Regions from separate parts of the Paenibacillus sp. Y412MC10 genome, predicted to be linked through region 2. Evidence: riboswitches for the same ligand, from Rfam matches in the RefSeq annotation. Region 2 holds a riboswitch; the other holds the start of a gene.
What was found. A riboswitch is a leader RNA that binds a small molecule or an ion and turns the genes downstream of it on or off. The one in region 2 is predicted to bind FMN.
Positions count from the first base shown of each region.

Region 1: another riboswitch for FMN. It lies ahead of GYMC10_RS06525 (DMT family transporter); the one in region 2 lies ahead of ribD (bifunctional diaminohydroxyphosphoribosylaminopyrimidine deaminase/5-amino-6-(5-phosphoribosylamino)uracil reductase RibD).

Region 1 is NC_013406.1:1,550,114-1,566,008, reverse strand. Features, by position in the region: gene GYMC10_RS06555 (Nif3-like dinuclear metal center hexameric protein) at 15-815, opposite strand; gene GYMC10_RS06550 (extracellular solute-binding protein) at 908-2,533, opposite strand; gene GYMC10_RS06545 (carbohydrate ABC transporter permease) at 2,581-3,453, opposite strand; gene GYMC10_RS06540 (ABC transporter permease) at 3,467-4,432, opposite strand; gene GYMC10_RS06535 (DUF4179 domain-containing protein) at 4,955-5,956, opposite strand; gene GYMC10_RS06530 (RNA polymerase sigma factor) at 6,018-6,560, opposite strand; gene GYMC10_RS06525 (DMT family transporter) at 6,772-7,743, opposite strand; FMN riboswitch at 7,886-8,052, opposite strand; gene GYMC10_RS06520 (hypothetical protein) at 8,286-8,639, opposite strand; gene GYMC10_RS06515 (RimK family alpha-L-glutamate ligase) at 8,726-9,673, opposite strand; gene GYMC10_RS06510 (M20 family metallopeptidase) at 9,691-10,839, opposite strand; gene GYMC10_RS06505 (ABC transporter ATP-binding protein) at 10,870-11,877, opposite strand; gene GYMC10_RS06500 (ABC transporter ATP-binding protein) at 11,846-12,874, opposite strand; gene GYMC10_RS06495 (ABC transporter permease) at 12,871-13,800, opposite strand; gene GYMC10_RS06490 (ABC transporter permease) at 13,813-14,763, opposite strand; gene GYMC10_RS06485 (ABC transporter substrate-binding protein) at 14,907-15,895, opposite strand, start outside.
Region 2 is NC_013406.1:2,491,956-2,507,850, forward strand. Features, by position in the region: gene lysA (diaminopimelate decarboxylase) at 1-363, shown strand, start outside; gene GYMC10_RS10755 (peptidylprolyl isomerase) at 565-996, shown strand; gene GYMC10_RS10760 (acyl-CoA thioesterase) at 1,072-1,473, opposite strand; FMN riboswitch at 1,674-1,857, shown strand; gene ribD (bifunctional diaminohydroxyphosphoribosylaminopyrimidine deaminase/5-amino-6-(5-phosphoribosylamino)uracil reductase RibD) at 2,126-3,226, shown strand; gene ribE (riboflavin synthase) at 3,250-3,918, shown strand; gene GYMC10_RS10775 (bifunctional 3,4-dihydroxy-2-butanone-4-phosphate synthase/GTP cyclohydrolase II) at 3,969-5,207, shown strand; gene ribE (6,7-dimethyl-8-ribityllumazine synthase) at 5,465-5,932, shown strand; gene GYMC10_RS10785 (segregation and condensation protein A) at 5,998-6,789, shown strand; gene scpB (SMC-Scp complex subunit ScpB) at 6,758-7,363, shown strand; gene GYMC10_RS10795 (DUF2953 domain-containing protein) at 7,556-8,236, shown strand; gene ytfJ (GerW family sporulation protein) at 8,209-8,658, shown strand; gene GYMC10_RS10805 (D-alanyl-D-alanine carboxypeptidase family protein) at 8,778-9,962, shown strand; gene GYMC10_RS10810 (nucleoside recognition domain-containing protein) at 10,022-10,654, shown strand; gene GYMC10_RS10815 (spore maturation protein) at 10,661-11,194, shown strand; gene GYMC10_RS10820 (hypothetical protein) at 11,343-11,681, shown strand; gene GYMC10_RS10825 (pseudouridine synthase) at 11,703-12,458, shown strand; gene GYMC10_RS10830 (redoxin domain-containing protein) at 12,584-13,111, shown strand; gene GYMC10_RS10835 (cytochrome c biogenesis protein ResB) at 13,108-14,811, shown strand; gene ccsB (c-type cytochrome biogenesis protein CcsB) at 14,798-15,895, shown strand, end outside.

The DNA of each region.
Region 1 (15,895 bases), 940 kb from region 2:
AGTTACCCTTCCCTCTATATTACCCGAATCAAAGGCCCGGACGGTATATAATGTATAGGAATCCCCGGAAAAAACTCCCGCAGCCTATCGGCCACGCAGGCCATGCCGGGCTCCTCGCTGGCAGCATGGCCAAGCAGAAGCAGGGACGGGCCCCTGCCCTGCGCCGCCGCATCGCCCATGTATTCAGGCGTCTCCCATTCCGGACCTTCCCCTGCGATGAGAAGATCCAGCGACTCCTTCAGGCAGAGGGGAATGGCATGCGCGCCGCCGCCGCGATAGCCCACGGTTATGCCGATTCTGGAGCATATGCTGCTTCGATTACCGACATAACGAAGGTAAGGAAGATTCAGCTTTCTTTTTACATGCTCCGCAATATCCGGCAGGCTCATCTCTTCCGGCAGCGTGACAATGGCCGCTGCCTTAAGATGCTTATCGACATAAACTTCCCAATCCAGCGCCTGAACCAGTCCTTGCGTCATGATATCGGGAACGTATCGGTGAGGCGCATCATGGAACCGGTAAATCGTCAGATCCCCGGACTCCATCAAGCGGAGTTTATCCTGAAAGACAGGACTCGCCTCCACCCCCTCATATCCCTCCTCCTGATGGCTGTAAAACGCCCCTTCATGGGTAATGACAAGGTTGGCCCCAACTTCGACCGCTCTCTGCAGAACCGAATACGATGCCGCAAACGTGACGGCAATGCCGTGGACCACCGCTTCGGCGCTTCCTGCCGTAACCCTGTCCACCTTGGATTCAAGAAATCCTGCGGGCTCTGTTAAGCGGTTGATGATGTCTTGAACGGTGACTCGCAATCTGGAATGCCCTCCTTGGGAACAACGCAAACGGCCGAACCGAAAAACAGGCTGCCCTTCCATCAAGAAACGGCAGCCTGTCGATCCGTTGGTTATTGTTGCTCTTTATATTTTTTATACGTTTTATTCGCAATCTCCAGGTATTGCCCCACGCCCTGGCTATTCAGCTCTTGCACGAACTTGTCGTACTCGGCGAGATCGCGGTCGCCTAGAATGAACTTCAGCGTGTTCTGATCCGTGTAGTCCTTCAGCGGCGTGCTCAAAAGCGTCACTCGCTCGCGCTCTTCTACCGAGTATGGAATCGGCGGCTCCGGCTTCACAACCGTTTTTGTTTCGCTCATGCTCTTCTGGAACTGCTGCTCTTCCTCGCTGAACATGGATTGCAGCAGCTCGGTCGTGCCTCCGTATGCAAACACGCCGCCCGAGAAGCCGTGCTCGATCCGCAGATCCTTCGTGCCCTTCGGATTCAGTCCGTTGTAGTTGATGTCGTCCATCAGCTTGCGTACGCCGCCTTCCTTCGTATACGTTACGCCTTCGACGCCCCACTTCGCGAATTCCTGTCCTTCGTCGCTGTAATAGAGCCAGTCGATAAACTGCAGAATGGCTTTGAAATGCTCGCTCTCCTTCACTTTGGATGAGATCATGACCCCGTTCTCGAGTCGGCTGCCGGACATCAGCTGGCCGGACGGTCCGCCGGGAACCGTGATTTTGCTGATGGCATACTTGCCTTCGCCCAGCGTTTTGTCCATATCGGTGCGGTGCTGGACCACGGTCTGGGAGTTGCCGTTGATGATGAAGGATTTGCCGGTCACGAATTTTTGCACGGCCTGATCGTCATCCTGGGTAAAGCTCTCTTTGTCCAGCAGTCCTTCGTCCACCAGCTTGCGGAAGTAGGTCAGCATTTCCTTGTATTCGTCCGTAGCCGCCGTGTATACAAACTCATCCTGCTCTTCCTTATACGTCAGCCCGCTGCCGTAGCCCCAGCCGCCTTTGGTGCCGAAGCCGGTAGCGGCGATATTCAGCGTACTGTTGAATTTAAAGCGGTCGGAGAATGGCGTAACGTCCGGATATTCCTCCTTCAGCTGCTTCATGGCCGTATACAGCTCATCCCAGGTGGTAGGAATCGCGATGTTATGCTTCTCGAAAATATCCGTGCGCACGATCAGGGTGTAGTCCGGCCACACCGCTTCATGGAGGCCCGGGAGCACATAATATTTTTTGTCCTCCTGGCGAAGCCCTTCCAGTTCGCTGTCCATGTCCCATTTCTCGATCTTGTCCTTGAAGTTCGGCATCAGGTCAATATAATCGCTGATCGGCAGAATCGCGCCGGAAGCCACGAACGCGGATTCCTCCCCAGGGTAAGTCTTCGGAATGACCAGCGGCGCGTCGCCGGAGCTGATCAGCAGACTGCGCTTTTGGCTGTAATCGCTCATCGGCACGATTGTCGGCTTCAAGGTCACGTTTGTCATTTCTTTGAGTTTAGCAAAAAGCATCCAATCCTGCTTATAAGGATACGCCGGCTGGTCGCTGTAGAGGATGGACAGCTCAAACGGCTCCGTCGCCTTGAACGCATCGCCTACGGCGTAGGTTTCCATGGCGCCTTTATTCTGAATTTCGGCCTCTTTGCCGCCTGTCTTGTCGGTACACGCCGCCAGTATCACAACGATTAACGAGAGCAATAAAGCTTTGCCTGCAAACGATCGACGACTCTTTTTCATTTTCCCATTCCCCCCATGATATCAACAAATTGTCCTTACGGATGGTCCTATTGCTTGACGGAGCCCAGCATGATGCCGGTCACGAAATATCGCTGAACAAACGGGTAAATCGTCAATATCGGCAAAATGGTCAGTACCATGGTCACCGATTTAATGTTGGCGGAGATCTGAGTCAGGTTATCGGCCGAGGTAGCGCCAGCGGAAGTAACGCCCGTCGCGCCCGCAATCATGTTCCGCAAATAGATGGTGACCGGGAAGAGCTCCTTCTGGTCCAGATACAGGAAGGCCGGAAACCAGGAGTTCCAGTGCCCGACGGCATAGAAGAGGACCATGGTCGCGATGACCGCTTTGCTTAAGGGCAGCACGATCCGGAACAGCATGCCGTACGTGTTCAGTCCGTCAATGGCCGCGGCTTCCTCCAGTTCCTCCGGCATATTTTCAAAAAAGGATTTCATGATGAGCATGTTATAGATGCTGATGGCTCCCGGGATCACGATGGCCCAGATGGAGTTGCTGAAGCCCAGGCTGTTAATGAGCACATAGTTTGGGATCAGCCCCCCGTTGAAGAACATCGTGAACACGGCAAACATCGTCAGGAACTTTCGGCCGACCAGCCTTTTTTTGGACAGGGCGTAAGCAAAAATCGTTGTTAAAAACATGGATATGGCGGTGCCGACCACGCTGTAAACGACCGTGTTTTTGTAATTCGTCCAGAACATGGCGTCTTTGGTCACGGTTTTGTAGGTATCGAGATTGAAGCCCCTCGGAATTAGATTCACCTTCCCTGAGTTGATGTACGACTCGCCGCTGAAGGATTGAGCGACCACGTTCAGGAAGGGGTACAGCGTGATGAAGACAACGAACAGCAGAACGATGGCATTGCACACTTTGAACACCTTATAGGATCTTGACTCCTTCATATGCGCTCCCTCCTTACCATAAGCTTCGATCCGTCAGTCTTCGCGAGATCGCATTCACGGAGAAGACCAATATCAATCCGATCACGGATTCGAACAGTCCGATGGCCGTCGCGTAACTGAAGTTGTTCGATACGAGACCGACCCGGTAAAGGTATGTCGATATCACGTCCGCCGTCTCATAAATGACCGGATTGTAGAGCAGCAATATTTTCTCGAACCCTACCGCCAGGAATGCCCCCATGTTCAGGATCAGCAGCGTCACAATCGTCGGCAGGATGCCCGGAATCGTGACAAACAGCGTTTGCTTCCAGCGGTTGGCCCCGTCGATCCTCGCCGCCTCGTACAGGGATTCGTCAATCGTCGTTAAGGCGGCCAGATACAGGATCGCGCCCCAGCCCATGCCCTGCCAGATTTCAGACGAGATATAGATCGCCCGAAACCACTCGGCCCGCTGCATGAAATTGATTCGTTCCCCGTTAAAGAACTCCACGAGCGAGTTAATGGAGCCGTTGACCGACGTCAATTGCAGAATCATCCCGGCAACGATGACGATGGACAGAAAATGCGGGAGATACGAAGCCGTCTGGACGAATTTCTTGAATCGCTTGCTCTTCACCTCATTCAGCAGCAGCGCGAAGATGATGGGTACCGGGAACGTAAAGAGCAGGGACAGCGCACCGAGCAGCAGGGTGTTCTTGAACACGTTCCAGAACGCCGGGTCATGGATAAACATGTTGAAATAGTGCAGTCCTACCCACTTTTCCCCGTAGATGCTGCCCCCCGGCATAAACCGCCTGAAGGCAATCACGTTGCCGATCATTGGTCCGTATTTAAAAATGAGCAGATACATAATCGGTAGAACCAATAAAGAATACAGCTGCCAATCCTTCCGGATCAACGCAGCGATGGTTTTAAGCTTGGCTGGCTTCTTAGCCGCTTTCGCGGCAGGCAAGGAATGATTTGCAACTTTTGGCTCCATTACGTTCTTCACTCCAATCCGTAAGGCCGTTCCTCATACTTCTTCATTCATGGACTAAGCCCATGTTTCATCATCCATCTCCATTCAACCTTCAGTAAGAAATCGTATACCGTTTGCTACTATTCAGCGTTTAGCAGGATGTCCGCCACCCTTTTTTTCAGCCCCCTTCTACAATTAAGCGCTTACATATTTGGCTTAAAGGATAGACTCCCTCATTTGGAGCGTTAGATTCAATAGATTCCGCTGCTGCTTTCACTTATGTAGAGAGTCGTAATTTTGTATACTAGTATAACTAGTATGGTAGTTGGTTTCATTGTAATGGACGTTTTCTTCAATTTCAATACATTTTTTTCTCATGTATAAAATTCAGATCCCAAGCTGCAAAAAAACCGTGAGCATTCAGGCTATGGCCTGCTGCTTCACGGTTTTCGGGTTCCATTGCTGCCCGAGGTATTCATCATGGATAAGGGGCAGAAGCCTTCGCTTCTGCCCCTTTATGGTTTCCCCATGCCGGCTTTATATTTATTTCAGCTCCGTCACGTTGCCGTCAATGCTGACGCTTTTGATGTCCATATCCCCCAGAAATACGAGGTTATTCTTGCTGTCCAGATTATACAGCCACTGAAATCCGCTCTTCGTGGTGCTTGTCGAGCTGGCGTGAAGCTTCAATTCCGATCCGTCCGCGGCGATGACCTTAACCTCCGGCGTATAGTCCGGCAGTTTATCCAGCTCACCGTCGGTACGCTTGCCTTCGATGGCTACACCGATGGATGAAACACTAATGGTGTGGAGAGACAGTGCTTCCTTACCCTCATCAATTGCCAGATTCAAACTCTGTTCTCTTTGCTTGCCCGGAGAAATGGTGAATTGCACATTCCAAGGGCCTTCAACGGCTTGGGCGTTGTCCGCTGACATGATTCGATCGGCTGTGATCCGTGCCTTCAGTCCCTCGAGGTCATTCATCGCATCCATCTCAAACACGCCGACAAGCTTTTTGTTGTCGTCAAGAAGCTGCTGCCCCACCATATAATTCACACTCTGCTCCGTTTTCAGTTCAAGTAGGGGGATCGAAGCACCCTCGGGGAATGGCATGCCGTCCTGTTTCATGAAACTGACCACCAAATAACCGCTGTTGCCGACATAAACCCCTTCTTCAACATTCATGGTTACCCCGGACGCTGTATCCGTCCCTTGTATAGGTGACCGTTCGTCTTCCGCAATGGACGCGGATTGACCGAAGAACTGCTTCAAGCTATCCATGTATTGGCTCGCAAAAGCGGTCGTGCTAAGTATCATGATCATCGCGGCAGCGATAACGATACTGGCTTTGTATTTTTTCACTTTCCTGTTTTTAAACACCATCGTTTCCTCCTCTTGAATACGGTTCATCGCCCGGTTCTTGATCCGTTCCATACTGATCTGCTGCGTTAACTCGCGTTCTTCTTCCTCCGTAAGGAGGAGATTGTCCAGCTCCTGATTGTCGATATTGGCCATGATATCTACAATTCGCCGCTTCACTTGCATCCATCCCCTTTCGCCATCGATTTGAAGCTTCACTCCTATAGACACGGTCTTTATAGAAATCCTACGGATTCTCGGTTTCATAATGTATGCGCAGTTTGTCCCTTGCCCGGCGGATCCGGGCGGTGACGGCTTTCTCCTGCATATTCAGCCTGCTAGCAATATCGCGGACTTTCTCTAAATAAAAGTACCTGCGGATGAATATTTCGCGATCCGGTTCGCCCATCCCCTGTACCATGCCGCTTATCGTTTCCTTCTCCTGCCGTAGAATAGCCAGCGCCTCCGCAGAGGGACAAGAAACGGCGTCATCTTCCAATTCGGATTCAATGACCCGCTGCCTCTTTCGCAGGGCATTCAAGGTATGATTACGCGCGGCTATGGCCAGATAAGGCTTGAGACTATCTCCGCGCAGCATGATTTTTGTCCCGTCTGTCCACAGCTTGACCAGTACGTCCCCGGTGATCTCCTCCACATCGAAGGAATTAAACCGCCCTCCTGCCACCTTAGCAACCACCGCGGCTATGTAGCGTGAATAGCGGTCAACCAATGTTTCAAAACATCGCGGATCTTTCCTCGCTAGCCCATCCAGCAATGTGTGATCCTCCATGGATCCTCCCCCCCTTTATAATCATCTCTTTTGGTAGAACCAAGCCACAGATCCCGTGCTACTATATAAGACACCTTTAATTCCGGAAACCCTACACATCTTTTGAAAAAATAATCCTTTCGCCAAGCAAACGGATTGGAGTAGCTTTGCTTGGGATAATGGCAAAAAAGCCGACCCCATCGGGATCGGCTTTTTCTACAAACGTATGATTTTATTGCAATTGCGGAGAAGCCTCGGATTGCTGTCTCGATATGATGAACAGCACGATCCAGATCAGCAGGAATCCAAGGAGCTGAGGCCCTGTCACGATTTGCTGGAATACAATCCAGTTGATCAGCACGCCCACCATGGGAAAACTCAGTTCCGCGAGTGTTGCCACAGAGGCTTTGGTCGTGGTTAACCCTTTATAATAAACCAGCAGGCTCAGGAGACCCGGCAGCAGTGCCTGCCCGATCAGGTTGAGCGACACCAAGGCAAAAGCCCCGGTATTCCATGCCGGCATATTCCAGGCTGCCCCCTCGCTCCACGTCAAGACGGTCAGGAGCGGCAGCGCGAGCACGAAACGAAGCGAGGTTACCGTCTCATACTTCAGTTTGCCTACCATCAAGCGTCCCATGACCGTTGAGCCGCCCCATAAGGCTGCCGCGCCTAAGGACAGGAGGCTTCCGACTTGAACAAACTCGTTCCAATGGCCGATCGGCAAGGTTAAGCCGAAGGTGAGCAAATACGTGCCTGCCAAAGCGATGATAAGCAGGAGCCCGAAATGGCGCGGGAGCTTCTCTTTCAGAAGCAGGCTGGCCAGAATGATGGCAAACAGCGGCTGCAGCTTCTGCAGCAGCAGGACGGCATTCAGATTGCCGCTCGACAGTCCCATCGTGAACAATACGGTTGCCAGTGCCGATCCGCCCCAGGATATAAACAGCAGCGCGCCGACATGATTCCAGCCAAGGCCTTTTAGTTCCTCCCGGTTCTTCCACAATACAGGGATTGCAATCAGGGAAATAATGATATGTTCGAGCAAAACGATCTGAGCCGAAGTCAGATTCTTGAGCAGGATGACCCGAAATAACGGGTCAACGCCCCACAGGGCGGCCCCCAAAACAACGAGCCAAAACCCTCCTTTAAAACGTCGATTTGCCTGTGTGTCGGAACCATAAGGTTTCACCTTGATCCCGGTATTCATATTACTCATCTTGCCCTCTCCTGTCTTGAATACGGAGGTCTTACTAGCAGAAAGCCCCCGTCATCGGCATGGCCGACGTATACGGGGGCTGATCAAATAAGCCTGCGTCGAATGGAATATTTACATTCACGGCAAACTCATCTTTGATCTTCTCCCATCCGGACTTTACCGTCGGCCTTGGAATTGCACCAAGTCAGTCGCTGCATTCATGTTGGATACAGAACGCAGCGAGTCGCGGGCTTGGGTTCGTTCGCGAAGGAACGAACCATCACCGCCGGTCAGGAATTTCACCTTACCCCGAAGATCCATATTCATGTTTTATTTTGGTCGTGCCATCAAACTGATTAACCGATAATTCCTATAAACTTAGTTGTTATATTGAAATTATAACATGAATCCTTTCATGTAAATACATCTATTTTCAAAATAAACGAAATTAGACTTGAATACAATGAAAAATCTCACGTTCATCCAATACTTACTGAGAATTATACAGCAAGTATCAATTTGTTACCAGTATGATATTTTACCATCTCTTGTTCTTATCCCGAATACGTTCTAGGTTTGACAACAGCCGCTCCTGCCTGGAGATTCAGCAAATCTAGCGCTTCCTTGGTATTGAGGCTCACCCCCCCCCAATGAGGCTTAGATAACAGCTGTGAAGCACTTTCCACAACTGTCTCCTCAGGTTGTTTCGACTCACTCAACAATATTTTGCTGCCATCAGGCCGAACGATATACTGACACAAATATCTGCCTTCCCTTATCGTCACAAGCTTCCCTTGGCTCTCCTCCTTCTTGCTCTTCTGGAGTATCTCTTCAAACCTTCCTTGGGCAGGTTCGACTTTCTTCCACTTAGCAGTGTTCCAGTTCATATAGTCGAATTCGATACGCATAAGGCCACATCCTTATCAGCTTATTCATTCACTGATATTATCGGAAACTGGGCACTTCTCCTTAACTCAGGTTAGCGTTAACCGTTTCACCGCAGCACAAGCTCCCGCTTCAAATACTCCGAGAGCGTTCTGGCGATTTCTTTCATGCCTGATACATCCGCAAGCGCTTCGGCATCGGGATTGTAGTTCGTATTGGTGTTCACGTCATACGTATAGGTCTTGCCAGCCGAATCGGTAATAAATTCAATTCCCGCAAAGCTGATGCCATTCTGCTGCAGAAACGCCTCGTACTTGGCAATGAGCGGGCTGTCGAATCCGTTAATGACTTCGAACTTCGGCCGTATAACCGCTTCCTCGCCGACAGGACAGAATTGGTCGCTAATCTGGCAAGCATCGGCCGGACACAATTGGAATCCTTCGGAAGTGTCTACCCGAACCGCATAATAGAATTTGCCGTCGATGAATTCGCAGCGGGTAATATACTGATCCTCGTTCTTGATGTATTGCTGGATTAAGGTTACGCCATCTACCGATTCCTCGAAGCCCGGTCCGTTTACATAGGTCTCCAGGCTCTCTAAACTATCAAACAAGTAGACGCCAAGCCCTTTGCCGGCACGGTTATGTTTCGTAATAAAGGAGCGGTAAGGAAATTCCCTCGCCGCTTGAATGACTGCTTCCTTCCCTACTGCGGCCACCGTAGCCGGGGTCTCGATGCCGAATTTTTGCAGCTCCAGGTACTGCTTGATTTTGTTGATTTCCAGTTCCAGGGCCCGGCTGTTATTCAGTACCGTACGCCCGTTATGCTCCAGCCATGCCAGCACGTTAGACGTATATTCCGCCGCATACCGATGGTTCCGGGAATGGGAGGAGGCACTCATCCGGTTATAAAAGACGCCTGTCGGTGGCAGCTGGCCCAAATCGAGCGTTCCCTCGTGCAGATGCCAGAACTCATGCGGAACCCCCTGCTCTTCCAACGCTTGACGGAGCGGCACGATCCAGCTCTCGTTCTCATGTATAATGTATGCTTTTGTCATGTTCCCATCATCCTCCCTTATCCTTGCTGTCCACGGCTCAATCGCTCAATGACATTAGCGAGCAGCCGGGTACGCGGCACCAATGTATCGATATTCAAGTATTCATCTTGGCTGTGGGCATTCCCGCCGCGCGGTCCGAGTGCATCGATGGTAGCAATGCCTACCGCCGAAGTGATATTGGCATCGGAACCGGAACCCACGCTTTTATCGCCGATATCCTCGCCCAGCTCACGCGCTTCCTCCTGCACGATGCGGAGCAGCCATTCCGAAGCCTCATTCTTGATCATCGGCGGCCGGGTTATGCCACCCGTAAGTTCGAGCGATGTCCCCTCGATATCGACCGTGGAGCAAATCTCGCGGATTTTTCGATCCAGCTCATCCGCCTGCTCCTTCGTGCTCATTCTTACATCAATGAAAGCATTCGCATGGGGAGCGATCGTATTGCTTGAAGTTCCCCCGCTGATTACGCCAACATTGACGTTGATCCCAACCGCTGGATCACTCAAAGCGTGAAGCTTGATGATTTTATGAGCAAGCTCGCCAATGGCGCTCCGTCCTTTCTCGGGTTCAGCTCCGGAATGGGCAGCTACCCCTTTTACCGTCAAATAATATTTGCCGCCGCCTCTTCGTCCCGTAACCAGCGTTCCGTCCTCGTCGCTCGGCTCGACAATCAGGGCGTATTTGCTGAGTTTGGCCTGTTCTTCGATCAGCGCCCGCGAATGAACGGAGCCGACCTCCTCATCCGAATTGAGGATAATGCGAAGGTTCTTGTAGCTGTTGCTGCCCGACTCAATAAGATGCTTGATCGCATACAGCGTCGTAACCTGGCTCGCCTTCATATCGAATACACCCGGCCCATAAGCACGCTTCCCATCCCTGGAGAATGGACGCTCCGCCACCGTCCCCTCCGGAAACACCGTATCCATGTGCGCAATAATCAATATTTCCGGATTAGCGGCCTCCGGATGGGTGATGAGCAGATTATTCCCTCGCTCTGTCTGAGCCTGTACAGTGACCTGGAACCCGGCCTCCTCATACAGACGCCCCATTCTGGACGCTACGAGATCCACGCCTGATTTCAAGAACGTGCCGCTCTCGATGTTCACGATCTCCTCAATTTCTTTTAACATTTCCGCCTCTTTCTGTTTCCAGTCTGCTGTAGTCACGCCATCAATCCCCTTTCCCTTTCGATATCGTTAACTCCCGCTTGCGGATTCCTCGAACAAATGGCATTGAACCGTATGCCCTGTCGATGTTTCCCGATTGGCGGGTTTGACTTGTCTGCAGACATCCAACACATACGGACACCGGGTATGAAATACACAGCCGGAAGGCGGATTCAACGGGGACGGAATATCCCCTTGGAGAATAATCCGCTCCCGCTTTGTCTTCGGATGAGGTGCCGGAATCGCGGAGAGGAGAAACTGCGTATACGGATGCAGCGGATGCGCAAACAGCTCGTCTGTAGGTGCCTGTTCCACCAGATGTCCCAAATACATCACGCCAATCCGGTCCGCGATATGCCTCACAACGCTTAGATCGTGCGCAATAAAGAGGTACGACAGTTGAAATTCCGACTGAAGCTCCACCAGCAGGTTCAGTATTTGCGATTGGATGGACACATCGAGCGCGGATACCGGTTCATCGCATACCACCAGCTTCGGACTCAATGCGAGTGCCTTGGCTATGCCGATTCGCTGCCGCTGGCCTCCGGAGAATTCATGCGGGAACCTGTCCAGATGATGCGAGGCAAATCCAACTCGGCTCATGAGCTCCAGCACACGCTCCTGGCGCTCCGCCTTCGTTCCTTGTCCATGAATGATCATCGGCTCGGCTACGCTGTAACCGATTCTTTTCTTCGGATCCAGTGAAGAGTTTGGATCCTGAAAGATCATCTGGACTTCTCGGCGAAAATTCTGCAGCGCCTTGGATCGTAAAGAAAAAATGTCCTGATTGTCAAAAAACGCCTCTCCGGCGGAGGGATCGGTCAATCGCATAATCGTTCTGCCGGTTGTGCTCTTCCCGCTGCCGGACTCTCCGACCAGACCGTAGGTTTCTCCTTCATGGATGACGAAGGATACATCCTCCACCGCTTTCACCTGCTGCTTCCTCCACGAGGAGCCGGACTTCAACGCAAAATATTTCGTTAAATGTTTAACCTCCAGCAGAGGCTCATGCTTCGTAACCGATGTAACTGAAGACATCTCCTTCACCTCTGCTTTCTGCAATTTCCTTGTAATGCCAGCAGCGGACCCGATGTCCATCTGCTGCTTCTTCCAGTATGGGCGGCTCTGATCTGCATACATCCGTGGCAAACGGACATCTTGGGGCAAACCGGCAGCAATGCGCCACATCCTGCATCGCCGGAACCGAGCCCTTAATCTCATACAGCTTCTCTTTACGCTGCCCTTCCATGTTTGGCACCGATTGCAGCAGTCCCATGGTGTAGGGGTGAAGCGGATGATCAAACAGCGTCACCACATCGGTCTCTTCGATAACCTCTCCCAAATACATCACGATCACCCGCGAACACATCTGTGCCACGACCGACAGATCATGGGTGATGAGCATAATACCCATCCGAAGCCTGGCCTTCAACTCGTTCATCAGCTCCAGAATCTGAGCTTGAATCGTGACATCCAGCGCTGTGGTCGGCTCATCTGCAATCAGAAGCCTCGGCTCACAGGACAAGGCTAACGCAATCATCACCCGCTGGCGCATGCCTCCGGACAGTTCGTGGGGATAAGCACGGAAACGCTTCTGCGGATCGGAAATTCCGGTCAGCCGAAGCAATTCCACTGCCCGATCGCGGGCCTGCCGGGACGATACCTTCTGATGCAGGGTTATCGCTTCAATAATCTGGTCGCCAATCGTATACACCGGATTCAGAGAGGACATCGGGTCCTGAAAGATGATCGAGATATCATTACCGCGCACAGTCCGCATCTTCTCTTCGCTCAGTTGAAGCAGATCCTGGCCCGCGAACCGAATCTCTCCGTCATATCGGGTTGTCGTCTCATCGAATAAACGCAGAATCGATTCTGCCGTCACACTCTTTCCGCATCCGGATTCCCCGACAATGCCTACCGTTTCCTCCGGGTAAACTTGAAATGACACCCCATCCACGGCATTGACCGTACCGTCGTCTGTCGCGAAGGTAGTGATCAAGTTCTTCACTTCCAATAAAGGAGTTTGGCTCACTTAAGTTCACTCCTATCGATGCCTTGCGTCTGTTTTTTGCGAAATGCATGTTTTTTCTTCATCTTCGGATCTAGAAGATCGCGCAGACCGTCTCCCATCAGATTCAAGCCCAGGATCATCAGTATGATACAAATTCCGGGAAAAACCGTCATCCACCAGGCGTTAAAGATCACGTTCTTCCCATCCAACAGCAGGTTTCCAAGACTGGGAGCCGGTGCAGGAATGCCTGCCCCTAGGAAACTCAAGGACGCTTCCGTCAAGATGGATACCGCGAAGATAAAGGAGGCCTGTATGATTAACGGGGACAACACATTCGGTAAAATATGCAGACCAATAATCCGGACAGGACCTGCACCTTGTGCACGCAGTCCCTCAATATACGTCTTCTCCTTGATGACCAGCGCAGCCGACCTCACGATGCGCGCAATGGATGGAATATACACGATGGACAGCGCAATGATGACATTACTCGTCCGCGGCCCCATGATCGCTACAATCGAAATGGCCAGCAGAATGGACGGGAACGCATAGAGTCCGTCGCATATTCGCATCAGAATATGATCGCATAGGACGTAATAAGCAGACAGCAAACCCACAACGAGACCAATCAATCCAGCGATCAGCGTGACTGCGGCTCCTACCAGCAAAGATACACGCATGCCATACAGTACCCGGGAGAACACATCCCGGCCAAAATTGTCCGTTCCGAAAATATGCTCTGCACTCGGGGCCTTTAGCCGATTCATCGCCTCCAGCGCATAGGGATCATGGGAAGCAATCCACGGTGCAAGAAGCGCGGCTAATGACACCAAGGCCACCAAAATGGTGCCCGTCATCAGGAGTGGGCTTGATATATAACGCCGCCACTTCAGCGCTCCCGGCTTCGGCGTAGCCGCTGAAGCGGCAAGCTTCACTTCAGACATCATCTTCACTCCTTCCTATCGACGATTCAACTTGACTCGGGGATCAAGGAGACCGTACAGCAAATCTATTAGCAAATTCAGCAGCACGTACGTTACAGTGATGAGCAGGATACTGCCTTGAATGACGGCGAAATCCCGGCGTTCGATGGAACGGATAATAAGCTGCCCGATGCCGGGAACGTTGAATACCGTTTCAATAACCGAGGCCCCGGTAATCAAGGTGCCGAACGTCTCCCCAATTACGGTAAGAATCGGAATGAACGCATTTTTAAGCGCATGTTTATAGACGACGATTCTCTCTTTAAGTCCCTTTGCCCTTGCGGTTTTAATGTACTGCTCGCTGAGCACCTCAATTATCGATGAGCGCGTCATTCTCGCAATTAATGCAGCCTGCATCGCACCCAGGGCAATCGCGGGGAGCAGCAAATAACGAAGATGGTTCCATAGCCCGCTGCTCAGCGGCTGATATCCCGCTACGGGCAGCCATTGCAGCTTTACGGCAAAGAACAGGATCAGGAATAACCCGAGCAGAAAGCTGGGTACCGAAATGCCGAGCAGCGAGAACCCCATGACGGCTTGGTCTGCCAGCGTGCCTCTTTTGCGGGCGGCAATAATACCCAGAAACAGCGCAATGATCACGGCGAAAATCTGAGCCAGAATGGCAAGTGACAGCGTAGGAGGAACTCTGCTAAAGAACGCCTCAGCAACGCTCATATCCATGAAAATGGACTCACCCAGATCTCCTGTTACCACACCCCCGAACCAGGATATGAACTGCTGATATAACGGGAGATCCAGCCCAAGCTGGGCTCTCAGCTGAGCAACGGCTTCTTCACTGGCCTCATCCCCTAGGATCACGCTTGCCGGATCACCTGGCGTCAGATGGATCAGCATAAATACGACAACGGCCACAACTAACAATATGGGGATCAGTGACAATATTCGCTGAACAATATACTTGGTCATGATGGCACTCCTTCAGTGTCGAGAACTTCCCTCATACAAGTAAGCGGCCTGTCTCAGAAGGAGCAGACCGCCCTCGCATCCAAACCCGCATGAACGATGATGGCGATTCCGTGATGCTTCATCAGCCCCAGACCGCCGTACATTTATTTTTCAAGCGTTACATTCCACAGGATGGGACCGATCAAATCCTCGAATCCTTTCACGTTATCGCGGACTGCAATCAGATTCTGTATATTCCCCAGCTTAATAATCGGCAGGTAGTCCCAATTGACTTCATTCAGCTGATCCACCAATGGTTTAGCCTCTTCAATGGAAGGAGCTGCCTGAATTTGAGCCAGTAAATCGTCGAGTTCAGCGCTGTTGGACCATCCCGGATAATTGGCACTGGATTCAAGGAATGGATACTGGTGAATGGTCGCACGCGTCGCAAACGTCATAGCAAACAGGTCGAAATTGTGCTCATCTGTACGACGTTCCTGCACGGTCGGCCAATCGTATACGTCCAGTTCCGCATTCACGCCGATGGATTTCAGAACATCCTGCGCTACAACGGCCAAATTGTATTGCTCCGGATAGTCGCGCGTCGTCAGTATAACGACCTTCTCGCCGTTATAACCGGACTCGGCCACAAGCTGCTTGGCTTTTTCCAGATCGTTCACATTGTATCGATCTGAGCCGGCTTGACTGTACCAATCGGTTTGGGAAGTCAAGGCCAGGGAGGAATCGAGCTCATAGAAGCGATTGTCACTATAGGCGGCGGTAAGAGCTTCGTCATAGCTCAGCGCAGTATTGAACGCCTGCCTTAACTTCTGATCCGCGAATGGACCGGCTTTTTTATTAAATACGTAGGTTACGATTCCACCCTCACTGAAGTAATTGCTAACCCCGTCAGTTGCGTCGATCTGGTTGGCATTATCGAAAGGAATGCCGAAGGCGACATCGTACTCACCCGTCATGATTCCAGCTACGCGCGTCGATTCATCGGTCACGTAACGAAAATAGATTTCGTCCAAATAGGCATTTTTCTTCCCGCTAAGTCCGCTGGATTCTTGCGCTTGCGCTGCATAATCCGCAAACTTCGTCAAATGCACGTATTGGTCGGTCTTCCACTCCTCCAGCTTGTAAGGACCTG
Region 2 (15,895 bases):
ATGACGGACAATCCGCGTCCGGCGCTCTACGAGTCGAAATACGAAGCGCTGCTTGCAAACCGGGCTAAAGAAGAGCCGGAAGAAACGGTATCCATTGCCGGCAAGTGCTGCGAGAGCGGAGACATGCTGATTTGGGACCTGGAGCTTCCGAAGGTTGAAACGGGCGATCTGCTGGCGGTGTCCTGCACGGGCGCATACAACTATTCCATGGCCAGCAACTACAACCGGATCCGCAAACCTGCGGTCGTATTCGTGAAGGATGGGCAAAGCAATCTGGTCGTTCGCCGCGAATCGCTTGCCGATATCATCAGCAACGATGTCGTGCCGGCGGGTGTAACAAAAGAAACCGTTACGAGTTTATAAGACGTCAATGTCTCTGGATAGGAAGGGCCCGCCAAAGCCTCCGGCTGCGGTCAGGGCTCTTCGTCCTGCCTTCCGTCGGATATGGTCGCGAGGACGGGGACAAGTTCGTTTTGCTTCGAGGCTCAATTCATAGTAAACTATAACTTGCATTGTAAAAAAATCGATAAAAGCGTTTGAGATAACGGAAGGAGATACACACATATGGCAAAAAAAGCGAAGATCACCTTGGAAAACGGCAAAGAGGTTGTGCTCGACCTGTTCGAGAACGATGCACCGAACACGGTAGCTAATTTTGAGAAATTGGCCAACTCCGGCTTCTATAACGGTCTGGTATTTCACCGCGTAATTCCTGGATTCGTCGCTCAAGGCGGATGTCCGCAGGGAACGGGGACCGGCGGACCGGGTTATACCATTAATTGCGAGATCAATCCTAACAAGCACGAGCGCGGAAGCTTGGCCATGGCGCATGCTGGCCGGAACACCGGCGGAAGTCAGTTCTACGTGTGCTACGAGCCGCAACCGCATTTGGACGGACAACATACCGTATTTGGCAAAGTCGTTGAAGGCATGGAGTATGTGGATGCATTTAAAGGCCGCGACAAAATGGAAAAAGTAGAAGTGTACGAAGCATAATAAATTCAGCATCATGCAAAAACAGGCTCACCCTCAGAGGTGAGCCTGTTTTTTATGGCCGCCGCAAAGGGCGGATTACGCAGGGGCTGGGAACAATCGGCTGAGTTCTTCGGGGACGGGCCGGCTTTTACGTGAGTTTACATCCATCGCCACGCTGGTAACGATGGCATCCGCGCACAGCTCATGCTGTTCGTTGTATATCCGCTGGGCCATGACGTAACTCGTGCGGCCCATGGATTCGGGTTCCGTCACGACGGTCAGCCGTTCGCCTTGGCCGCACTCCTTGCGGTAATTGATATTAATATTGACGGTGACGGTCTGGACCCCGAGCCGTTTCAGCACATCATACCGCAGATCTCCCGCTTCGTACCATTCCTCCCGGCCCCACTCCAGGTATTCGAGGTATTTTGCATTGTTTACATGTCCGTTGACGTCGATCTCCGTGGGACGGACGATAATGTCCAGCGAAGTTTTCATCGTGGCTCGCTCCTTTTCAACTGCTACTTATCTCCTTGCTACCCTACTTAACTGTTCTCCCTTCGGGAAGCGTTCTCCTTCAAAAGTCCATGCTAATGACAGCATTAAAGTTATTCGCTTTAAAAAAGTTAGTTGTTTTTTCTTGCAATTTTCAAAAGGGGGTGATAAGATTCTTCATAAGATCAAACAATTTCATAGGTTTAATCCTTCGGGGCAGGGTGAAATTCCCTACCGGCGGTGATGAACGCAGTGATTGAGCTTATCGAAGCAGAGTGCTGCGTCTTAGTCCGTGACCCGGATATGAATGTGACGTTTCACATCGTATGCGGTGGACCTGGTGCAAATCCGGGACCGACAGTATAGTCTGGATGGGAGAAGGAGTGAGGGACACATAAGCAGCACATGTTATTGTGTCTTTGCGCACAGCGTGACATGCGTTATGTGCAGGTTTTCACATGCAATTCAAAGCTGTGACGGCGTTTTTTTGGTTTCGCCTGTGACGGATTTGGGTCGCTTGTTATACGCGAAATCTGCATTCATGACGGTTATTTATCGTGTCAATGATTAACTTCCATCAAGCCCTGTTTAAGGATTCTTCGGAATCTTTGGCAGGGCTTTTTTGTATGAACGTTGGGAAAGGGGCATGTTTAGCATGGATATCGTCAACGATGAATTCTATATGTCACTTGCGCTGGATCTGGCTGAACGTGCGCAGGGCCAAACCGGGATCAACCCGGTAGTCGGCTGCGTCGTCGTTAAGGACGGTGCTCTCGCCGGGGTGGGCACGCATCTGGAACGCGGAACGCCGCATGCCGAGGTTCATGCCCTGAATATGGCCGGGCCGAAAGCGGCAGGCAGTACCGTGTACGTGACATTGGAGCCCTGCAGTCACTACGGCGCAACGCCGCCTTGCAGCGAGAGGCTTATCGCCGAGGGCGTTCGGCGGGTGGTTGTGGCCTGCGAGGATCCGAATCCCCTCGTGGCGGGCAGAGGGATTCAGATGCTGCGCGCAGCGGGAATCGAGGTTGAAACGGGTATCCTTAAAGATCGCGCTCTTCGCCTGAACGAAGCCTTTGTTAAATTCATTACGACGGGCCGGCCCTTCGTCACGTTAAAGACGGCGAGCACGCTGGACGGCAAGATCGCTTCGAAAACCGGGGACAGCAAGTGGATCTCCAATGAAAAATCCCGGGAGCTTGTGCATACGCTGCGCCATCGCCATCAAGGCATCATGGTCGGCGTGTCTACGGTTATCGCGGATAACCCGAGCCTGACGACCCGGCTTGGCGTTGAGGGGCTTCACCCGGTCAGGATCATCGTGGATTCGAGCCTGAGGATACCGCTCGACAGCCATGTCGTGTCAGACGGATTGGCGCCAACCTGGATCTTGGCGACGGAGCAGGCGGATGATACGAAGCGGTCCGAGTTGGAAGAGCTTGGTGCTCAGGTCTTCCCCTGCGGACCTGGACCACGGGTGGATCTAAAGGTAGCGCTGCTCCAACTGGGACAAAAGGGGATCGCCTCGATTTTGCTGGAAGGCGGCGGTACGCTTAATGGCTCGATGCTGGAGCAGAAGCTGGTGGACCGGCTCATCCAGTTTATCGCCCCCAAAATCATCGGCGGGTATGATGCGCCGGGAAATTACATGTTCAGCGGTTATGAACAGATGAACCAAGCGATTTCGCTGACAGGACTTGAGACCGAAAGACTGGGCGACAATATCTACGTCACCGGCATTCCGGTCTGGAAATAAGGAGCGAGAAAGGAGGGAAGCCTGTGTTTACTGGATTGGTCGAGGAGATCGGCGAGATGCGGCGTATCGGGCGCCAAGGGGAGGCCATGCTGCTGAGCATTTCCGCTAACCGGATTATGGACGATCTGAAGCTGGGCGACAGCGTATCCGTAAATGGCGTCTGCTTGACGGCTACAGCGATCGACAAGGGCGTGTTTACGGTTGACGTTATGCCGGAAACCTATAGAAACACGAATCTCAAGGAGCTGCAGCCGGGCGGGAAGGTTAATTTGGAGCGGGCGATGGCAGCCGGAGGGAGATTCGGAGGCCATATCGTTCAGGGACACGTGGATGGCATCGGCGTCATTCGGAGCGTAAAGGCCGATCAGAATGCAGTGGTATACGAGATTTCGCCCGCGAATGGGGACGTATTCAAATATATCATTCCGAAAGGCTCGGTCACGCTGGATGGAATCAGCTTGACCGTTGTCAAAACGACGGATTCCTCCTTCACGGTGTCCATCATTCCCCACACGCTGGCGGAGACGGTGCTCGCTTATAAAAAAGCGGGCGACACGATTAATATCGAATGCGACATTTTAGGGAAATATGTAGATCACCTGCTGCATTACGGTTCGGAAGGCGCAGGTAGCAGAAGCGGCACGAAATCGAGGATCAGCAGGGATTACCTGGCCGAGCATGGCTTTGCCTAAGCTGTTTCTTGCATATAGAGATATCTCCATGAGAAGAAGGAGGAATAGGGATGGATGAGCGCTTTTCATTTCATACGATCGAAGAGGCGTTATCAGATTTGAAGGAAGGCAAGGTCGTCATCGTTGTTGACGACGAGGACCGCGAGAATGAAGGCGATTTTATCGCATTAGCGGATAAAGCTACCCCCGAGGTCATCAATTTCATGATCACCGAAGGCCGCGGGCTGGTCTGTTTGCCCATGACGCAGACTAGGGCTCAGGAACTCGATCTCAAACCGATGGTGACGCAAAACACGGACTATCATGGAACGGCCTTTACGGTCTCCATTGACCATAAGGACACCACGACGGGCATATCCGCCTATGAACGATCCATAACCGTCAACGGCATCTTGGATCCAAATGCATCGGCCGCCGATTTTCGAAGACCGGGCCATATGTTTCCGCTGATTGCCAAAGACGGCGGCGTTCTTCGCCGGGCAGGACATACGGAGGCGGCTGTCGATTTAGCCCGCCTGAGCGGATCCTATCCGGCAGGCGTCATCTGCGAGGTAATCAAGGAAGACGGCACGATGGCAAGGCTTCCAGACCTGGTGGAGATCGCGAAAAAGCATGATCTGAAGCTGATCAGCATCAAGGATCTGATCCATTACCGCAACGAAAAAGAAAAGCTCGTACAGCGCGAGGTAGCCGTGCGGATGCCCACCGACTACGGCGTGTTTCAGGCCGTAGCCTACACCAATGACGTGGACAACAAAGAGCATGTCGCATTGGTAAAAGGGGAGATCGACCCGAGTGAGCCGGTTCTCGTCCGCGTGCATTCCGAGTGCCTGACAGGGGATGTGTTCCACTCCCATCGCTGTGATTGCGGTCCGCAATTTGAGGCGGCCCTCCGCCAGATCGATGAAGCAGGCAGAGGCGTGCTTCTCTATATGCGCCAGGAGGGGCGGGGCATCGGCTTGATCAACAAGCTGAAAGCCTATAAGCTGCAGGAAGAAGGGCTCGATACCGTCGATGCGAACCTGAAGCTAGGCTTTGCGGCGGATCTGCGCGATTACGGCATCGGAGCCCAGATCCTGAAGGATTTGGGCGTAAGGAAGATCCGCCTGCTGACAAACAATCCGCGTAAAATCAAGGGTCTCGAAGGTTACGGCCTGGAGGTCGTGGAGCGGGTCCCGATTCAAATGCCGGAGAACGAGGATAATACGGGCTACCTGCACACCAAGCAAGCGAAGCTCGGTCATATGCTGAAGTTCAATGATATCGAGCAGAACGAGAGTGCTAACTAATCACCAACAATAAAAGGTCAATCATGGAGTAGGTTTGCCTCACGGAATAACCCAGCGAAGAGGGCGGAATGCTGCTGGAGAAGCGTCAGCGGTCGCCTTTAAATCCTGATTTCTTCCCTGAGAAATTAGATCATGAAATCAGGAGTTAACAGCGATCGGAAGCAGCAGCCGTCAGCGCAGCGGGCAATCACCTCGATGTCATTCCAAATCCATGTTTGACCTTATATAAACTCCAACCCGAAAGGAAGTCATCCAACATGGCAACAATATTTGAAGGTCATTTAGTATCCGAAGGTTTGAAATACGGCATCGTGGTAGGTCGTTTCAACGAATTCATCACCAGCAAGCTGCTTGGCGGCGCACTGGACGCCTTGAAGCGTCACGGCGCACAGGACAACGAAATCGACGTCGCTTGGGTGCCAGGAGCGTTTGAAATTCCGCTCATCGCCCAAAAGATGGCAGAAAGCGGCAAATACGATGCGATCATCACCCTGGGAACCGTCATTCGCGGCTCCACCACGCACTATGATTACGTGTGCAACGAAGTGGCCAAGGGGGTGTCCGCCATTAACCTGAAGACCGGCGTACCAACGATTTTCGGCGTCGTCACGACGGAGAACATTGAACAAGCCGTCGAACGCGCGGGAACGAAGGCAGGCAATAAAGGCTGGGATTCCGCCATGGCGGCCATTGAAATGGCGAACTTGACGAAAAGCCTAAAATAGTGCTTATTTAATGTAGTGCTCTTTTTATAGAGCACTGCATTTTATTTTTGGCGGGAGGATTCACCGTGACCGTATTATACAAGCTGGAAACGTTTGAAGGACCGCTCGATCTGCTGCTGCACTTGATTGATAAAGCGGAAATCGACATCCAGGATATTCCCGTCAGCGAGATTACCGAACAATACATGGCCTATTTGCACAACATGCAGGAGCTGGAACTGGAAATTACGAGCGAATTTCTGGTGATGGCTGCAACGCTGCTGTCTATAAAGAGCAAGCTATTGCTTCCGAAGCCTCCGGTTATCGAAATGGACGAGTTCGATTTTTTTGAAGAGGATGACATGGATCCGAGAGCGGAACTCATCGCGAAGCTGATCGAATACCGCAAGTACAAAGGAATCGCCCGTCATCTGCATGAGAAGGAATGGGAACGCAGCATGATTTACTCCAAGGAAGCGGAGGACCTGACTCCTTACATGCCGGAAGTGGAAGAGAACCCGGTTCAGGGATTACATATCTCGGATTTAATCGCAGCTTTTCAAAAAGCGTTAAGCAAAGCCGTCAAACGGACATCGTATGCCCGCATCCAGCGGGATGAAATATCGGTTAAGGACCGGATCCGGCAGGTGATGGACGCTCTGGAGCAGGTCGGGCCGGGAGGCCGGATTCTGTTCTCCAAGCTGCTGCACGAGGAGATGGAGCGCCATGAAATCGTGGTGACCTTTCTGGCTATCTTGGAGCTGATGAAGATGAAGCAAATCCTGTGCTACCAAGAGAAATTGTTTGAAGATATCGTCATGGAGTGGAGAGGGGAAGAACGCATTGATGGATTATCCGAAGCTGAAATCGATTATTGAGGGGCTTCTGTTCTTGGCGGGAGAAGAGGGCTTGTCGGTAAAGCAAATTGCTGAAATCACCGAGCAATCGGATGGCCTCGTTGGCGAAGCGCTGGAGGATATGAAGGAAGAATGGGAGCGATATGAACGGGGAATTCAGATCGTGCAGATTGCAGGGAGCTACAAAATCGCGACGCTGGCCGAGCACGCCCCGTATTTCGAACGTCTGGCGTATTCGCCTTCACGCTCCTCATTGTCGCAAGCCGCGCTCGAGACGCTTTCCATCGTGGCCTATCGGCAGCCGATTACGCGGGTGGAGATTGAAGACATTCGCGGCGTCAAGTCCGAAAGAGCCATCCATACGCTGGTAAGCAAAGGGTTGATTGAAGAAGTCGGACGCGCGGAGGCGATTGGCAGACCGATTCTGTATGGAACGACCAAATCGTTTCTGGATTATTTCGGACTTGCGAACATCAAGGATCTGCCGGAGCCGTCGCAATTCGAGGATAACGATTCATTGGAAGAGGAAACGCAGCTGTTATTCGACAAGCTTGACGGACAACAGCTTACGTTTGATGATGTGGAGGAAAGCTAGCCACATTATATTGTATAATGCTTCATTTGAGAAATGGGTCCTGAGCGTGGATAATCCGCGTCCGGGACCTTTTTTTGTCGTTCCGGCATATGAAAGCAGAGGATCGGAGCAGTTTCGCATCATTTGGAGACCCTTTTGCCATACTAAGCCAAGCGGATTACATTTTACTAAGTTCGTTTTGGGGGTTACTTCGTGAGGATATGGATCTTTCTTGCGGTCGGTCTGGTCGTTCTCTTTATCGTATTGCTGATCGTTGTGCTAAGCTCGAAGGTCACGATAAAGCTGGATGTGGTTCTAAGAAAAAATGAATATAAAGTATTGGCGGAAATGAAAATGCTTTTTGGATGGATCACGCGCAAATACGAAGTTCCCTTTCATTTGGCCAACGGTGGCATTGAGTATAAAAAAGAGACCGTTCCCGTGGACGAGGGGACTGAGCTCGGTTCTAAAGAAAACAAAGAAACTTCAAGACGAACCATACGATACAGGGACTATGTGCGGGTCTTGCTGACTACGAAGGGATTTAAAAAGTGGGCAAGGCAAACGATGGCGGCCGTTCATCTCATGGATGTGCACTGGTCAACCCGGATTGCCTTGGAGCATGCGGCCGATACCGCGGTTGCAACCGGATTGCTTCATGCTGTTAAGCATACCATTATGGGTTGGATGTCGTACCGGCTGATTATGGATGAGCTGCCGGAAATCCAGGTGGTACCGGTCTTTAACGGTCCGCCGCAAATTTCCACAGAGCTTTGCTGCATAGCGAAAATCTCCTGCGGAAAAGCTATGTATGCTGGACTGGTACTTATAGTTCGCGTGTTAAAGGTGAAAGGAGGAGTTAGATCATGGCAGAACACCCTATTCAAGGCTTGATGCAAACGGCTATGGAGAACATCAAGGGAATGGTGGACGTGAATACGATCGTAGGCGACCCCGTGAATACACCTGACGGCAGCGTCATTTTGCCAATCAGTAAGGTGGCGTTTGGTTTTGCAGCGGGCGGGAGCGACTACAACGTTGAAGCAGGCGGCACACACCATAATACCGCTAACGGGACGCATACCGACCATAATGCCCTTCCTTTTGGCGGCGGCAGCGGCGGTGGCGTGTCCATTCGGCCGATAGCTTTCCTGGTCGTGGGTAAAGAAGGCGTGCACATCGTTCCGCTGGACAACCAGACACATCTGTTTGAACGGATTATCGATGCGACCCCGTATTTACTCGATCAAATCCAGTCGATGTTTCAATCGGGAAGCAATGCCGCAGGCAGCACGACGCCTCCGCCGGCATACTGATTGAAGCAGGCAGATCCCTTTCGTTCATGACGGAAGGGATTTTTGCTGCAATGAAATGGACATACCTTCAGCGAGGACGACATATACTTGTACAAGATTTCTGAACACCGGAGGATAAAATGATGAAAATGAAATGGACGAACCGCAAGTCTATGTTATCCATGTTGATCGCCATATGCTGCTTGCTGGTTACGGCTGTCCCTGTACATGCAGATCACGAGCAAGGCCCGTCCAATCATGCACAGGCAGCTGCGCTGATTGACGTGACGTCCGGGAGAATGCTGTACAGCAAGAACGGGGACGAGCGTTTAAGAATCGCCAGCTTGACCAAGATTATGACCGCCATCGTGGCCATTGAACACGGCAAGCTGGATGATCGCGTCAAAGTCTCCAAGAATGCTTTTGCCAAAGAGGGCTCCTCGATCTTCCTGAAGCTTGGCGAGGAGATGACCCTTGAGAATCTGCTGTACGGCTTGATGCTGCGCTCCGGCAACGATGCCGCCACGGCCATTGCGGAGCATGTCGGCGGTACGGAAGAAGGCTTTGTGTTATTGATGAACGAGAAGGCCGCCTCGCTCGGCATGACGAATTCGCATTTTATGAATCCGCATGGACTGGATCACGACGAACATTACTCGTCAGCGCATGACGTAGCCAAACTGACGGCATATGCCCTCAAGAATCCGGTCTTTAGCGAGATCGTCAAAACCCCTACCAAGAAAGCGCCCAACCCGAATGAAGCATGGGACTACAAATGGGACAACAAAAACAAAATGCTGCGCTTCTACGAAGGGGCGGACGGCGTCAAAACGGGTTACACCAAAAAAGCATTCCGCTGCCTGGTGAGCTCCGCTACTCGTAACGGTCAGCAAATCGCAGCGGTAACGCTGAATGACGGCAACGATTGGAACGACCATTCCAACATGCTGGATTATGGCTTTGCTCATTTTCCACTGAAAAAGGTCACGGAAAAGGGACAGAAAATCCAGGGTTATCCGCTCGTCACGGGCAGTTCCTTCACTTATGCGTTCGCGCATGATGAGGAAGCGCGCCTGGTGAAGAGACTGGTCCTGCATAAAGCAAGCACGCCCGACTTGTCTTTTGGGCTGCGGGGGCATATTGAGCTGCTGCTCGATAATGTCAGCATCGGCAAGGTTCCGGTCTACGCGGAAGGAAGCAAACTTCCTGAAGCCCCTGAGGCCTTGCAAAAGTCCAGGAGCGCTCTGGGACCCGTCGGTTCCTTGTCGCTTTGGCAGTCTGCAGGAGAAGTGCTCCGGCATCTGTTCAGGGGCGCACATAACTAGCCTTCGCTAAAGAATCGTGTATTCTCATAACAGCGGGGCAGCAAAACGGGGGCGAAGAGATGATCAATTTGATTTGGATGGGGATGATTGTGATCGGGTTTGGTTTTGCGGCCGTCAACGGGAACATCGACAGCGTCACGAAAGCCGCATTCGACGGAGCCCAAACGGGCGTGACCGTCTCCTTCGGTCTTATCAGCATACTGGTATTCTGGCTTGGCATGATGCGGCTCGCAGAGGACTCGGGTCTGCTGAAAAAAGTGGCCAGGCTGCTGGGGCCGGTTGTCCGCTTCCTGTTCCCGGATGTACCGAAAAATCATCCCGCAATGGGATACATATTGTCCAATATGAGCGCCAATTTGTTCGGTCTGGGCAATGCGGCGACCCCGATGGGAATCAAAGCGATGCAGGAGCTTCAGAAATTGAATCCGGATAAGGAAACGGCATCTCCGGCGATGTGCACGCTCCTGGCGTTAAACACGGCCAGCATTACGTTGATACCGACAACGCTGATCGCGATCCGGCTTAATTATGAATCTGCCAATCCTTCGGAAATCGTCGGAACCACGCTATTGGCCACTGCGATTGCGACGGCCGCGGCAATTATCGCCGACCGATGGTATCGCAGACGAACGATGCGCCGCCAGAAGCCGCCCGGAATCGGTACAGGCCTGAACCCGGACGTGAAGGGGTGATGAGTCTTGCTGTCTTGGATTAATATCGTTTCCGCCTGGTCAATACCCATTATTATCGCATTTATTCCTCTTTATGCTTATACGCGCAAAGTGCCCGTATACGAATCGTTTGTGGACGGAGCCAAGGACGGCTTCTCCACGGCGATCGGAATCATTCCGCATTTGGTCGGCATGATGGTAGCCATAAGCGTATTCCGCTCTTCCGGCGCCCTGGAGTTTTTTGTCGGTTGGACGGGCCCTTTTCTGCAATCGCTCGGCGTACCGAGCGAGATACTGCCTTTGGGAATATTACGGCCACTGACAGGTACGGGCTCCCTCGCTTACACAACGGAGCTGATCCGCGCATACGGACCGGATTCGATGATCGGCCGAATCGCTTCGACCATACAGGGAAGCACGGACACAACCTTGTACGTGTTGACCGTCTATTTTGGCGCCGTGGGCATCCGCAATGGCCGCTATGCGTTGAAGGTCGGACTGTTCTCCGATTTGGTCGGGTTTATTGCGGCGATTGCCGTCTGCTTGCTGGTGTTCGGTTAATTGATTTCATCGACGACTGTCAGAAAGCCAAAAGCAAGGCATATAGTAAGAAGGTGCGTTTTTTCAATGTAACAGGACGTATGCCTATACCCTTGATTCCGCCATGTCATATACTGCTGCAATCACAATTTGTAGTAGGGGTGATGGAATGGAAATCGAGGGTTTTGTTATTCATCATACCGTGTGCGCGCAGGAACCGCGGAACTGGGATTTTAAGATCCATCCGGACGGCTCCGTGTCCGCTTCTTCCGTGCTGGTCCAACCGGGGCAGATCCACATCTGTCTGGAGGGCGACTTCAATGCCAGCTACGAGTCGATGACGCTGGACCAGAAAACGCAGCTGTTTACCGCCAGCAAAATCATTTTGGAGCTGTCCAGACTCCATGATATTTCCCCGCTGTACTTATTTCCCCACTCCGACTCCTGCCCAGGGGCACATTTTCCATGGAACGCGCTTGTGATTTATCCTGTCGATGGTTATCATTAGGAATGAGGTGACCTAACGAACATGGAGAGATTACAGAAAATTATGGCACAGGCCGGAGTCGCTTCCCGCCGAAAGTGCGAGGAATTGATTCTTGAAGGCAAGGTGCAGGTAAACGGGGAGACCGTTACCGAGCTCGGCACGAAGGCCGATCCAGCCCAGGATATCATTACGGTTTCAGGCAAACCGATTAAGAATGAAAAAAAGGTATATGTCATGCTGAATAAGCCGAAGGGAGTCATTACAAGCGCTTCCGATCCCGAAGGCCGTAAAATTGTATCGGATTATCTCAAAGGCATTAAAGAGCGGGTATACCCGATTGGACGTTTGGACTACGATACGGAGGGGCTTTTGCTCCTGACCAACGACGGGGAGTTTGCCAATCTGCTCAGCCACCCCAAATACCATGTGCCCAAGACTTATTTGGCTACCGTGAAAGGGGTGCCCCACGGCACCGAGCTGGACAAGCTTCGTCAAGGGATTATGCTGGAAGACGGCATGACGTCTCCCGCGGAAGTGGAATATAAGGACGTGGATCCGGACAATAAACAATCCGTTATTTCGATCACGATTCATGAAGGCCGCAACCGTCAAGTGAGAAGGATGTTCGAAGCGATTTCCCATCCGGTATTGAGATTGAAGCGGATATCTTACGGGGATCTGCTGCTGCAAAATTTAAAGCGGGGCTTGTACCGCCATTTGACGGCGGACGAAATCAACCAGCTCCTGCAGATGGCGAAAGCCGCAAAGCCGGGCGGGAAACCGAAGAAAAAACGTTAAACCCGACACATAATATTCAAAATGGCGAGCGGCGTTTATGACAAATTTCGTTATAATTGTTCATAGGATGTTCACACCCGTAGTATGCGATATGATGAATGTCATAGAAAGGAAGCTGCTGCTTTATGGGCAAATCTAAGAAAAGCGTACAAATTGTTATTCTGCTTGCCATCATCCTGATCGGAGTGTACGCCGTTGCAACCGTTGTATTCGGCTCTGATGAGGTTCCCAAAGTAGGGCAAAAGGCAGCGGATTTCGAACTTCTAGGCATGGATGGCAACGTACATACCATGAGTGAATACGAAGGCAAGGCCAGGGTTATTAATTTCTGGGGCACCTACTGTCCGCCGTGCGTGCGGGAAATGCCGGCACTTCAAGCCCAGTGGGAAAAATGGAGCAGCCAGGGCGTTGAGATTATCGGAATCAATGTGGGCGAGAACAAAATGACGGTAGAGAATTTTGTTGCTCAAACCGGCGTGAAATTCCCCATCCTGATGGATCCCAAGCGGAACGCTGTTGCCAGCTTCGGGGTTGGGCCGATGCCAACCACCTTTTTTGTTACGGCCTCCGGCAAGATTGACCATATTCGCATAGGCGAACTGGATTTGAACACCCTTGACAAACAAATTGAACAGTTGGTGAATGCGAAATGAGTCAAGGTTCCAAGCCTTTGATCCAGAATACGAAGTGTGATTGCGGTCACCAGAATCCAACGGGGACGGTCCTCTGCGAGGCTTGCGGCAAGCCGCTGACCGAGGAAGCGGAGGCCCAGCCGATTCTGGAAATGCGGTATGACGGCGTTGCCCGTCGATCGCAGAAAGAAAATCCCGGTATTATCGATCGGGTATGGAATTTCTTCTCTTCGGTAAAAGTAGCAATATATCTCATATTGCTAACCTTGATCGGCTCCTCGCTGGGGACTATCTTTCCGCAGGAGAGCACATTCCTTAACATTGACCCCTCTGTCTACTACAAAGAGGAGTACGGACAGCTGGGGCATATTTATTACTTGCTCGGGCTGTCACATACATATACGTCTTGGTGGTTCGTTCTGCTGCTCGTCATGATCGGCGCATCGCTTGTCATTTGCAGTCTTGACCGTGTCCTGCCGCTCTACAAAGCGCTCAGCAGACAACGGATTCCGAAGCATATGTCCTTCCTTACCCGCCAGAAGGTGGTATACCAAGGACAAGTCCAAGAGGACGGGGCCGACTGGGTTGAGCGGATTAAGCCGATCATTAAGAAAAAGGGCTATCGCGTTCGAACGGACGGCGGGACGCTTCTGGCAGAGAAGCAGCGGTTCAGCCGCTGGGGCCCCTATGTTCTTCATATCGGCCTGATTATCTTCCTTCTCGCTGTTTTGGGACGGAACCTGCCGGGACTGCATATGGACGAGCATATGGCCTTTCCTCAGGATGAGCCGGTGCACATCAAGAACACCAGCTACTATTTATTGAACGACGGCTTTAAGGTTGAATTCTATACCGAGGACGATATGCCTGAAGAATTCAAAGGCAAGAACAAGGTGCTGCCGAAGGAATTCCAAACCCAGGCCATCCTGTATATGTGCGAGGCCAATTGCGACGATCTCGATAAAGAGCCTCAGCTCGTGGAATTGACGCGCCATAACATCGAGGTGAACCATCCGCTCAATTACAAAGGGTTAAAGGCTTATCAATTCGATTATGATCTGACCCCGATTCTCCGTACGGTTTCGCCGGTGCTGATTGATAGCAAGAGCGGTAAGGAATACGGCAAAATCACGCTGTCCATCAACGATCCCCAAAGAGAGTATCAGGCAGGGGAATATACGTTAACGCTTACACAGTCCTTTACCGATTTTGGGCTGGGCGATAACGGCAAGCCGGTCAACCTGTCACCTAACCCGAATGCGCCTGCATTCTTATTTCTGATTAAGGGGCCTGATTTGCCGAAGGAAGGCGTTCAGTACTTCTACTTCCCTAAACAGATCGATAAGGAACGTTTCAATCAGGAAGCGATCAATGCGCAGCTGGCGGGTGGGGAAGCACTCGTAAAACTGGATGTGCTCAGCATGGATGATGTGGACTTTTCGGAATCGACGACTTATCTGAATATTCGTGTGGATAAAGCCATGCCGTTCATTTGGGTTGGTTGTTTCATCGGTATGATCGGCCTGGTCATGGGCTTTTATTTCACCCATCGCCGGATCTGGCTGCGTATTGATAACGGAACGCTGACGCTGGGCGCGCATACGAACAAGAACTGGTTTGGACTTCGCAAGGAGATCTCCGGAATCCTCAAGCAAATGAATATCGAAGTCGATGAAAAGTCATTGGAGAATAACAGGGGGACTAAGCATGAATCTAATTGATTTCAGCGGCGACGCATTTATCGTTGCCTTTACCTTATACTGCGTGGCATTTATCATGTACGCACTTGCCGTCATGGGACGCCGGTTCCGCAAACGCGACCCGGAAGCCCATTTGGCGAAGTGGGGCAAGATCGCATTTGTTACGACAACGATCGGTTTGATCGGACACTTGCTGTACTTCTTTACTAGATGGGCGGGCTCGGGGCATGTGCCGGTCAGCAATATGTATGAGTTCATGTCCTTCTTGTCGATGGCAATCATGATTGCCTTCCTCGTACTTTATTTTATCTACAAAAAATCACTGCTCGGATTGTTTGCACTGCCGCTGGCAATCCTGATCATGGCCTATGCCGCCGTGTTCCCGCAGCAGGTGCAGCCGCTCATTCCTTCGCTTCAGTCCTATTGGCTGGGTATCCACGTTACATTGGCGGCACTGGGGGATGCGTTTTTTGCGGTCGGCTTTATTGCCGGCTTGATGCATCTGCTCCGGACCGTTAACTTTGGCGGAACGGACAAGGGCTCGCGCAGGGAACAGCGCTGGCTTGAGCTCGTCATGTTTGCCATCGTGGTGCTGCTCGGATTTATTTTGTCGGTGTACAGCTTCCGTGCAGGCGGTTATCAGGCGGAGTTTAACCAGACATTGGTTGACCCGAAGACAGAAAATAGTACAATAGTAAAAGTGGAATATAACATGCCTCCGCTAATCGCGCCTTACCAGAGCGAGACCGAGAGCATGCAGTCTTTCTTGGGCATGAAATCCCCGCTCATGGAAGCTCCGTCCTGGATGCACGGCGTGAATGCAGGACGCAAGCTGAATACGGTGGTATGGTCGCTGGTCACCGGGTTGATCCTTTACGGATTGCTCCGCCTGATCCTGCGCAAACCGCTGGCTAAATTCATTCAGCCCGCACTCCATCGACTGGATCCGGATGATCTGGACGAAATCAGTTATCGAGCCATCGCGATCGGCTTCCCTGTATTTACGCTTGGCGGTCTCATCTTCGCCATGATTTGGGCAGAGATTGCATGGGGCCGGTTCTGGGGCTGGGATCCGAAGGAAGTATGGGCGCTTATTACTTGGTTG